2 regions of the Kocuria sp. MNB10 genome follow, and region 2 is predicted to be linked to the other one. Evidence: predicted binding sites of a transcription regulator. Region 2 holds the regulator's gene; the other holds the start of a gene.
What was found. Region 2 encodes LexA, which represses DNA repair genes until DNA is damaged. Its sites were predicted from a motif close to TCGAACANNTGTTCGA; they were not measured.
Positions count from the first base shown of each region.

Region 1: the regulator LexA is predicted to act here: its motif matches at 2,932-2,947, upstream of ACW9PK_RS11875 (DNA polymerase III subunit alpha).

Region 1 is NZ_CM133411.1:2,607,752-2,613,537, reverse strand. It holds gene ACW9PK_RS11875 (DNA polymerase III subunit alpha) at 1-2,923, opposite strand, end outside; gene ACW9PK_RS11870 (hypothetical protein) at 3,026-3,436, opposite strand; gene ACW9PK_RS11865 (hypothetical protein) at 3,801-4,418, opposite strand; gene ACW9PK_RS11860 (putative quinol monooxygenase) at 4,748-5,083, shown strand; gene ACW9PK_RS11855 (SDR family NAD(P)-dependent oxidoreductase) at 5,097-5,663, opposite strand; gene ACW9PK_RS11850 (acyl-CoA dehydrogenase family protein) at 5,697-5,786, opposite strand, start outside.
Region 2 is NZ_CM133411.1:321,845-327,630, forward strand. It holds gene ACW9PK_RS01405 (histidinol-phosphate transaminase) at 1-535, opposite strand, end outside; gene ACW9PK_RS01410 (LysM peptidoglycan-binding domain-containing protein) at 687-1,118, opposite strand; gene lexA (transcriptional repressor LexA) at 1,399-2,172, shown strand; gene ACW9PK_RS01420 (ATP-dependent DNA helicase) at 2,412-4,466, opposite strand; gene hflX (GTPase HflX) at 4,463-5,786, opposite strand, start outside.

The DNA of each region.
Region 1 (5,786 bases), 580 kb from region 2:
GCCGATCCGCCTGTTCCCGCAGGAAGTGGACCATGTCCGTGTGGGAGGCCCGCGTCTCGGCGCGGTGCAACAGGGAGTCCAGGGCGCCCGCCTCCGCGAGCCGTTGCAGCGTGCGCCGGGTGGGCCGGGCGCGCACCCGCAGTTCGGCGAGGGTGCTGTAGGGCTGGGCGGCCACGAGCCGTTCGATCTCCGCGGCGCTGATCCCCGCGATGGAACCCAGGGACATGCGGATCCCCCACGCACCGTCCTGGGTGTGGGGGATCCCCCGGTCCAGGTCCCCCGAGACCACGGTCCCTGGCCGCGGCGTGACCGACTCCACCCGGTGGTGGTCCGTGCTGCGGTTGACGTCCGGGCCCAGCACGGGGATCCCCATGCGGCGGGCCTCCCCCACGAGCAGGCGGGCGGGGTACATCCCGGGGTCATGTTCCCACACCCCGGCCATGAACGCCTCCGGGTGATGGGTCTTCAACCACGCCGACTGATAGGTGGGCACCGCGAAGGCCACCGCGTGGGCCTTGCAGAAACCGAAACTGCCGAACGCGTGCAGGATCCCCCACACCGTGTCGATCACGTCCGGGGCGTAGCCGCGAGCGCGGGCGCCGTCGCGGAAAGCGGTTTCCACGGGCTCCTCCGAGGCAGAGCCGAGCAGTCGCCGCCAGATGTCCGCGCGGGCCAGACCACACCCGGTCATCCGGTCCATGATGCGCATGATCTGTTCGTGGTAGACGGCCACCCCGCGGGTCTCGGCGAGGATCTCCTGGAGGTCCGGGTGGGGGTAGGTGGGCGTGGACCAGCCGTGGCGGGCGTTGAGGTAGGGCCGGACCATGGCGGCCTGCATGGGCCCGGGGCGGAACAGGGAGATGTCCACGACGAGGTCGTTGAACTCCTCCGGTCCCATGGTCCCGATCAGTTCCCGCTGCCCGGGGGACTCGATCTGGAAGCACCCCAGGGTGTGGGTGGAACTGATCAGCCGGAAGGTGTCGGGGTCGTCCCGGGGCATGGTGTCGAGGCTGGGCGGGGGTTCGTGGGGTCGCAACCGGGTGATCTCCTCCACGGCGTGGGCCAGGGTGGACTGCATGCGCACGCCCAGTATGTCGAGTTTGATCAGCCCCATGGGGTCCATGTCGTGCTTGTCGTACTGGGACATGGGCAGCCCGATCCCGCTGGCCTGCACGGGGGTGCGCTGCAACAGGGTGGTGTCGGAGAGGATCACCCCGCACGGATGCATGGAGATGTGCCGGGGTAGTCTGTCGAGGCGTTCGGTGAGATCCACGAGCAGGTCCAACTGCCGGTTGCTGCGCAGCCGCTCCGCGAGCGGGGCGAGTTCGGGCCGGCGTGCGATCTCCTCCCGCAGGGTGCCCCCGGGCACGCGCCACAACTGGGTGGCCACGTGGTCCACCTCCTGGGCCTCGAGCCCCAGTGCCAGTCCGGCGTCCCGCACGGCTCCGCGGGAGCGGTAGGCGTTCTGCATGCTCATGAGCGTGACGCGGCGGGGGCCGAAGCGTTCGAAGATCCGGTGGTAGACGGCGTGGCGTTGCGCGCTCTCCATGTCGATGTCGATGTCCGGCAGGCTGGGGCGCAGCGGGGAAAGGAAGCGCTCGAAGACGAGGTCGTACTCGAGCGGATCCGCCGGTGAGATCCCCAACAGGTGGACCACCAGGGACGAGACCCCGGAACCGCGGGCGGCGTGACGCACACCCATGCCGCTCATCAGTTCCGAGACCTCCCCCACGGTCAGGAAGTACCCGGCGAAGCCGAGCTGGGCGATCACCGCGAGTTCCCGTTCCAACCGTCCGCGCAGGGACTCCCGGTTGAGTCCGGGCACGGTGCGGTCCCAGTCCTCGCCGGCATGCAACCGGGCGAGTCCCGCGTAGCAACGCTGGGCCAGTTCCCGGTCCGGGTCACCGCTCACCCCGATCACCGAGGCCTCCGGGATCACCGGACGGTCCACCCCGAGATCCCCCTCCGGATCCAGACGGCAGCGCTGGGCCAGGTGGTGGGTGTCCGCGAGCAGCGCGCCGTGTCCCGCCTGACCGTGGTCCGCGGCGAGGGCGATCTCCCGGGCCAGCAGACTCATCTCGTCACCGTCCTTGAGCCAGCCCTGCCCGTTGGGTTGCAGCACACCGCGATCCGCCCCGGCCAGTTCGTCGAGGGACATCAAGGTCCGGGCGGCATCCAGGACGTCCGCGGTCACGGCCTGCCCCGGGTGGGCGTAGCGCACGGCGTTGCTGAGCACCACGGGCAGCTGCGCCTGCCGCCCGATCTGGAACATCCGCACCGCGTGCCCCATGCTCAGAGGCGCACCCTGGGGCGCCAGGTGGGTCACCGTCTCCACCACGAGGGTCCCCGCGGGCAGCGCGTGACGCCATCGGTTCAGCGCGGTGCGCGCCGCGTGGTAGTGCCGTCCCACGAGCAGCCGACCCACGTCCGAGTCCGGGCCGAGCAGCACCACGAGCCCGGGATCACCGTGGCGCGCCGCACGATGCACGTGCCGCGCCAACTGCTCCGCGCTGAGTCCGATGGGGTGGGCCGCGTGCCGGTCATGAGCCCGGTGGGCGGCGGAGACCACCCGGCACAGGGCCGCGTACCCGGCTCCCCCGTTGCGTCCCGTGGCCAGGACCACCGCCCGGCCGATCACCACGGGTGCCGCCGGACGACGTCGCTGTCCGGCCGCCCGGCCCTGCGCGCCTCCCGCGCCGGCGCGCGGGGTCCGCAGCAGGGCGATGTCCACACCCAGGACGGGAGCGAGACCGTGCGCGCGGCATGCCAGCACGTGTTTGACGGCACCGTAGAGGCCGTCCCGGTCCGTGCACGCGAGGACCTGTGCTCCCTGGGACGCGGCCGCCCGGGCGAGTTCTTCCGGACGCGCCACACCGTAGTGCGCACTGAAGGCCGAGGCCACGTGAAGATGGGGGAACCACATGCCCATATTCGAAACTTTATTCGAACTTCTGTCAATCGCGGACGGCTCCGCGGGCGACATGAAGTGACACGGAAGGACTCCGCACAGCGACCACGGGCGGTCTCATGCGGCGCTGACACGGAGCACCCGCCACTGATCGGTGAACTGGTTCCGGACCAGCTCGAAGGTGCGTGCGACAACCACCCCGGGCCGGACGACCTGCACCCGCCACCGCTCCTGATCCACCGCGCTCGTGCGGCTCTCACGCGGCACGCGGACCTCCACATCCCACCAATTCCGGCGTTCGTACCAGCGAACGACGGGCTGCAGGACGCGATGCTCCTCACCGCGGTACGTCACCACACACGGCGTCCCGGTGATGTCACACACCACCGCGAGATCATCGAGGGCGGGGTCCGTGGAGCCGCCCACCAGCCCCGTGGGACGCTCCACCGGCATGCCCGCACCGATCACCGGAACCGTGTCCCACGGGTCCTCGTACTGCCCGGTCTCCGTCATCTCCAGCACCGTCATGGTGGCTCACCCTCCCCGATTATTCGAAACTTTATTCGACTACTGAGACGGTGCCAAGATCGTCCGACACGCATAAGCGACCGACGCCACAGCGGTGTCGGTCACCGGAGAGATGCCCGCACACGGGCGTGGGTGAGATCTTTGAGAAGGCTGGGCTGACGGTGCTGGCCATGGACACGGACTTCGACTTGATTGCCGCGGTCACAGGCCAGCCGGTGGAACCCCTCACGCTGCGATGACAGAACACGCGTGAGGCGATTATCGGCCCTCCCGGTCGGTGATTCTCTGCGCCGTGACCGGGGAAATACCGCGGGCCCGCCGCCCTGGGCGACGCCCCGGACCCGCCGACCATGCCACCGGCATCTCATGCATACTGCCGCGAGCGCATCAGCAGCACCGCGAGCACGGGGCTGAGGCAGCACGCCGCCAGGAACAAGGCCGCTCCCCACGTGCTGCCGCCGGCCGCGGAGATCAGTGCCGCCGCGATCAGCGGACTGAAACCCGCCACGATCGCACCGTTGGTCTCGCGCACCAGCGCGATACCGCTGAAGCGCTCCGCCGTGGGGAACAGGCCGGCCAGGAGCGCGCCCTGGGAGCCGGAGGTGCACGCGATCACCAGTCCGTACCCCACGGCGGTCGCGACGCTCGCGAGCACCAGATCCCCCGAGGACAGCGCCCAGAACAGCGGAAACGCCCCCACGGCGCCGATGCTCACGGCCAGCAACGCGGAGCCCCTGCTCATCCCGACCTCGGGGGACGTCATGAACGACAGCGAGAACGCGGCCCGGATGAACACCGCGAGCGCGAAGAGCACCACCGACACCAGGAAGGGGACGCGCCAGGCCCACGCGAGCAGAGCGTCGTCGCCCAGGGATGCGGCCCACAGGAAGGCGACGCACGCGAGCACGATGCCGGCGGGCGGCGCGGAGAGCACGAACGAGGTGTAGAGCCCGCGGCGTTTGGGCGACGCCCCGGAGTCCATCCCCGCGAAGAACAGCGGCCGATGCTGAGCCCGGCCGCGGTGCCGTACAACGCGTAGTCGTACCACTCGATAACCGTTCCCGCGATCGCCGCGAAAAGCGCCCTGCCAGCGCCGGGGCGCGCTGCCGTGTCCGTCGTCGTCCGCTGGCGCATGATTTCACACTACGACGCCGCTCGGGCACCGTCCGGACGTTGCACACCCGGACGAAGCGCCCGGAGATGATGCCCTGGAGCAGTTCCGGGGCATGGTGTCCGTGCCCCTTTCGGGAGCGCCGGCATTGTCCGCCAGCACCCCTGTGTTCCACGACACACAGCGGTTAGATTGGCCCCATGACGACATCCGTCGGCACAGCCGACACCACCGCCCTGTTCATGCTCCACGGATGCCTCCGCTCCACCCCCGGGAACGGACACGCGCTCGCGGGCATCCTGGCCGAGAACGACGCCGCCGAGCCCATGCCCGGTTGCCGCCTCTACCTCGTGGCCACCGATCCCGAGGATCCTGATGCCGTGTGGGTCACCGAGGTCTGGGACACCGAGGAGGACCATCAGGCGTCCCTGCAGATCCCGGCCGTCCAGGAACGGATCCAGCGGGCCTTACCGATCATCGACCGTGAGGGCATGACCAGCCACCGGCTGCAAGCCGTGGCGGGCATCCCGCGCTGACCCGGCGCCACCATCACATCGTCAACCCACCACTCACCGAGATCGCCTGGCCCGTGATGTAGGCCGTCCCCGGGCAGAGCAGGAAGTGGATCGTGGCCGCGACCTCCTCGGGGGTGCCGAGCCTGCGCGCGGGGATGCCCCGCGTCATCCCGGAGAAGACCTTCCCCGTGAGGCCCTGGGCGTCCGCGAGCTCGCGGTACATCGCGGTGTCCGTGGGACCCGGGCACACGGTGTTGACCGTCATGGGTACCACGGCGTTCTCGCGCGCCACGGAGCGCACCATGCCCAGCACACCCGCCCGCGCGGCCGACGACACCGCGTCCCCGAACGAGCCCGCCTTGGCACTGTCCGACGACACCACGACCAAGCTCGCCCGCCGACCCGCGGCTCCCCCCGCACGCAGATGCGGCAGGACATGGCGAGCCACGGTGAGCACCCCGAGCCGCTCCACGGTCACGATCTCGCGGGTCCATTCCTCAGTGGTCTCGTGCAGCGGCTCGGCGATGGCCGCCCCGATGCCCTGTCCGATGCCGGTCACGATCGCCACCCGTGCGGTGGTGCCGGTGTTGTGCTCGTTCATGGGCAATCCTCCTGGTCGTGCTGTCGATCCCGGTCAGGGTGCGTACCCGCGTCCGGCCGATTCGCGGGAAATGATGAGCTCCATGACCTGGGTGAATCCCGCGCCCCCGGGGCCGATCAGGTG
Region 2 (5,786 bases):
CCAGTCCGAGCGCGGTCCCGGTGGGGTTGTTGGGCGAGCACAGGAACACGATGTTTGGGGCGTGCTCGCCCACCTGGCGTGCCGCCGACTCCGCGGACAGGGAGAAGTCCGCGGCGCGCTCCCCCGCGATGAACCGCGTTCCGGTCCCGAGGGCGAGCAACGGGTACATCGAGTACGTGGGGACGAAGCTCAACACGGAGCGCTCCGGCCCACCGAAGGCCTGCAGGATCTGCTGCAGGATCTCGTTGGACCCGTTGGCGGCCCACAGATTGTCCTCGGTCAGCTCGTGACCCAGATAGGACGCTAGGGCGGTCCGCAGATTGGTGAAGTCCCGGTCCGGGTAGCGGTTCAGGGACGCCGCGGTATCGGTGACGCGCCGCGTGACGGCCCGAACCACGGGCTCGGGAACCGGATGGGTGTTCTCGTTAGTGTTCAGTGCGACACGGACTTCCAGCTGGGGAGCACCGTAGGGAGACAGGCCCCGCAGGTCGTCGCGCAGCGGAAGGGCTTCGAGGGAATCATCACGAGAATTCACCAGACCAGTCTATGGACTCAGTGCATATCCGGTCACACGACGTCTCACGGTGTGTCGATTCCCGGACCAGTCGTGACACCGCCCGGAGCTTGTCGGCGCACCAGGAGTCGCTCACTTGGCACCGACGGATCACGTCACCGACGGGTCACCGTCAGCGGGACGGGACCTCCAGGACCTGACCGGTGCGCAGGGTGGAGGACGTCAGACCGTTGAGCTCGGCGATGTCGTTCATGACCTCTCGGGTATCCCGCTGCGGGTCCGCGACGGCGGCGATCTCCCACAGGGTCTGGTCCGCCTGCACCGTGACACCGTGGGTCACGGGCGCCCCCGCCGGTTCCGTGGATGCCTTGACCGTGGGCGGCAGCAGGAAGACGGCGGCGACTACCAACAGGGCCGCCGCTCCCGTGACGAAGGGCAGTCCGATCAGGAAGAACCGGCCGCGGCGGGTGAGCTGCAGCGGCGAATGAGCGGCGCGCGGGGCGGCCTGGACGGACGCGGCACGGGCCGACGTACGAGCGCGCACGGCGGCGGAGGACGCAGCCGTGGCGGAACGAACGGATCGCGACAAGGTGAGAGCGGTCATGGCTACCTCCTGGTGATCTGACCGGATCCACCCGAAGGTGGCGGTGTTCGAACGCGAAGCGTATTTAGAACACATTTTCGAATCTCTACCCACAGTTCTAGCACGGGTGTACGAATGCTGTCGAGGACCTTTTCGAACACATATTTGAACCCGGGGACGCGCGCGGGTTAAGCTCGAGGTCACACAGGAGTTAGTTGACCCCACGTCTCCGACACGCATAAGCGGCCTCCGCGGCCCACCGCAGGGTGTGCACAGCGTGGACGGTGAAAGGACCCCGCACGTGAGCACTTCTTCCCCGAATCAGCAGGCGTCCGACCGACGCCCGCGCACGCTCACCCCTCGACAAGCACGGATTCTCGGTGCCGTGCAGCGCTGCATCACCACGCGCGGCTACCCGCCGTCCATGCGTGAGATCGGTGACACCGTGGGTCTGGCGTCCCTGTCCAGCGTGACCCATCAGCTCGGCCAGCTCGAGAAGTGGGGCTACCTGCGCCGGGATCCGCGCCGACCCCGCGCCATGGAGGTCCTGCGCCCGTTGAGCGCGGAGGAACTCGACCGCCACCTGGGGCCGGCCGACGAGCCCGCGGGTTCCGTGGAGTCCTTGGCGACCCGCGCATCGGGCGCCGCGTCCCCCGCGGTGCACACCATGGGCGACCTGCCCGCCGCGGACGACGACGACGCCATGGTCCCCGTACCGCTCGTGGGGCGCATCGCCGCCGGTGGTCCCATCACCGCCGAACAATCGGTCGAGGAGGTCTACTCCCTGCCACGGCAGTTCGTGGGTCACGGCCAGTTGTTCATGCTCAAGGTCTCCGGGGACTCCATGATCGACGCTGCCATCTGCGACGGCGACTGGGTCGTGGTGCGCCAACAGAACTCCGCGCAGAACGGGGACGTCGTGGCTGCCCTGCTGGACGACGAAGCGACCGTCAAGACCTTCCGCCAGCGCGACGGCCACACGTGGCTGCTGCCCCAGAACACCCGCTACGAACCCATCCTGGGTGATCACGCGACCGTGATGGGAAAGGTCGTCTCGGTCTTCCGCTCCCTGTAGCTCGCCCTCCGAACGGTTCCGGGAACCGCGCGTCGCGTCACGCGGGACCCGGCGGCGTGCACCGCCTCGGAACCGCCCGTGCTCGCGCTCCGGACCACGGGCCCGCGCTCACAGGGCTGCGGCGCGCGCCGTAATACCGTACGCCGACCCGCGCATGATCCGGCGGGGAGCGCACGGAGGCACTCAACGCGCGTCTCCCTAGACGGCACCACGGACGTGAGCACAGCGACGTCGAACGCTCAGGAGCGCGCCAATCGCTCTAACGCCCCGAGAACGGTCGAGCGGTCCGTGGTGGGCCACAGCGGCGGGAGGGACCGGGCCAGGAAGGACCCGTAGCGCGCCGTGGCGAGCCGCGAGTCCAGCACGGCGACGACGCCCTTGTCCCCGCTCGCACGGATCAGTCGGCCGGCGCCCTGCGCCAGGCGCACCGCGGCGTGGGTGGCCGAGACCGACATGAACCCGTTGCCGCCTGCCCGTTCGGCCGCGCGTGTGCGGGCGGTGCCCAGGGGATCGTCCGGGCGCGGGAACGGGATCCGGTCGATCACGACCAGTCGGCACGATTGCCCCGGCACGTCCACTCCCTGCCACAGGCTCATGGTTCCGAACAGGCTCGCTGAGGGATCGTCGGTGAACTCCTTGACCAGGGACGGCAGGGAGGCGTCCCCCTGGCACAGGATGGGCAGCTCTGTACGATCGCGCAGCGCCTCCGCCGCGTCCTCCGCGGCCCGGCGGGACGAGAACAGACCGAGCGCGCCGCCGCCCGAGGCCTCGAGCAGCCCGAGCAGTTCCTCGAGTTGCTCCTCCGAGACGCCACGGCCGGGTTTCGCGAGGTGCTTGGCCACGTAGAGGATGCCTTGGCGGCGGTAGTCGAAGGGGCTGCCCACGTCCACGCCCCGCCACGCGGGGGACCCCGGGCCCTGCAGGCCGAGAGCCCCGGCCGTGGACGAGAACGATGACCCCACGGCCAGGGTCGCCGAGGTCAGCACGACCGTGCGCCCGTCGAACAACCCCTCCCGCAGGGGCCCCGCGACGCTGAGCGGCGCGATGTTCAGGGTCGCCGGTTCCCCTTCGAACGCTCCCACGTATCCCTCGGTGGGCGACCAGCGACCCACGCGGGAGATCCACAGGACGTCATGGGCGGTGTCCGCCGACAGCATGCGCTCGGCGGTGTCCAGCAGCTCGGACAACCGTGAGCGGGCCGCGTGACGTGCCGCGTCCTCGCCCTTGGAATCGCCCTTGGTGTCACTGAGCCCCGTGCGCGCGGCATCCTGAACGCCACCGACCGCGTAGACCTGCTCCTCGGTGAAGCCTCGCGGCAACAGTCCGGACGGGTCGGGGTCGAAGGCGAGATCGAAGGCCTGCGCGGCCTTCTCGAGTGCATCGCTCGACGCCGCGGTGTGCTTGCGCACGGCCGTGGCCGCCGCTCGTACCGCGGCGGCGGACAGCGACGCGGTCACGGCACCCGTGACCCGGTCCCGCAGCTCATGGGCCTCGTCAACGATCACGACGTCGTGCTCGGGCAGGACCGCGAGCCCCTCGAACGCGTTGATCGCGAGCAGCGCGTGGTTGGTGATCACCACGTCCGCCTCGCCGGCCTCGGCCCGGGCGCGCTCGGCGAAGCACTCCTCCACGAGGGGGCACTTGCGCCCCAGGCACTCCTTGGCGGTCACGGAGACCTGCCGCCACGCGGCGTCCGTGACACCCGGCTGGACGTCGTCCCGGTCCCCGGTCTCGGTGGTCTCGACCCATTCCCGCAACCGCAGCACCTGCTGGGCCAAGCCACCGAGGGGGCGATCCGCGCCCCCTGCGGCGGGTCCCGAACCGGGGACGTCGAACAGGGCGCCGTCGTCGTCCGGGTAGCCGCCCTCGACCTTGTGCAGGCACGCGTAGTTGGAGCGGCCCTTGAGCAGCGCGACGACGGGGCGGTCGTCCAGTTCGTCCTCGAGCGCGTCGAGCAAGCGGGGGACGTCCCGGCCCGTGATCTGGGACTGCAGGGCCAGCGTGGCCGTGGCCACGACCACGGGCTTGTCCGCGGTGCGGGCGTGGCGCAGGGCCGGGACGAGGTATGCGAGCGACTTACCCGTACCGGTCCCTGCCTGGACCAACAGATGCCGGCCGGTCTCGAGGGCCTCGGCGACCTTGGCCGCCATGAACCGCTGTCCCTCCCGACGCTGCCCGCCCAGCGCGGTCACGGCGGAGTCGAGGAGCTCGAGCGTGTCCACCGCGCCGGGCAGCGTTTCGGGGCGGACGTCCGAGAGGTCGTGCCCCGCTTCGTCGACGAACGATTCGCTCATGCTCCGGCGGGATCCTCCGCGGTGGGCGAGGCGGCCGGGCTCCCGGGCTCCGCCACGCGGTAGGGCGCGAGTTCGCCCACGAGTTCCTCGCGAACGCGCACACGCAACCGCGTGCCCTCGGGAGTGTGTTCCGTGCGCAGGATCTCGGCGTCCTGGGCGTGCAGCCGGGAGACCACCTCGCCGTGAACGTAGGGCACGAGCAGTTCCATGTTGTGGTCTGGGCGCGGAATAGCGGAGGAGATCAACCGCTGCAATTCCTCGATGCCCTCTCCCGTGCGCGCCGACACGGCCACCGACGGGTGCTCGTGATTGCGCAAACGACCCAGCACCACGGGATCCGCGATGTCGGCCTTGTTCAGGGCCACGATCTCCGGGATGTCATTGGCCCCCACGTCCGTGAGGACGTCCCGCACGGCCTTGAGCTGACCCTCCGGATCCGGGTGGGAGGCATCCACTACGTGCACGATGACGTCCGCGTCCGCGACCTCTTCCAGGGTGGAGCGGAAGGCCTCGACCAACTGGGTGGGCAGCGAGCGCACGAAGCCCACGGTGTCCGCGAGCGTGTAGCCGATCCCGTCCGGGGTCTCGGCCTTGCGCACCGTGGGATCCAGCGTGGCGAACAGCGCGTTCTCCACGAGGACCCCGGCATCCGTCAACCGGTTGAGCAGGGACGACTTACCCGCGTTGGTGTACCCCGCGATCGCGACCGAGGGCACGGAATGACGCTTGCGGTTGAGTCGCTTGGTCTCACGCGCCGGCTTCATGGCCGCGATCTCCCGACGCAACTTGGCCATGCGCTGGCGGATCCGGCGCCGGTCCAGTTCGATCTTGGTCTCACCGGGACCACGGCTACCGATGCCCTCACCCGAGGCCGCACGGCCACCGGCCTGCCGGGACAGCGACTCACCCCAACCACGCAGACGCGGGAGCATGTATTCGAGCTGCGCCAGCTCCACCTGCGCCTTGCCCTCCTTGGACTTGGCGTGCTGGGCGAAGATGTCCAGGATGAGGCCCGTGCGGTCGATGACCTTGACCTTCACGACGTCCTCGAGAGCACGACGCTGCGACGGCGCGAGCTCGGCATCCACGATGACGGTGTCCGCACCGGTCGCGGCCACCACGTCCTTGAGTTCCAGGGCCTTGCCCGAGCCGAGGTACGTGCCGGGGTCCGGGGTCACGCGCCGCTGCAGCAGACCGTCCATGACCTCGGAACCGGCGGTCTCCGCGAGCGCCGCGAGCTCACGCAGCGAGTTCTCCGCATCGGCCAGGGTCCCGCTCGAGAACAGACCCGCCAAGACGACGCGCTCGAGCCGCAGCTGC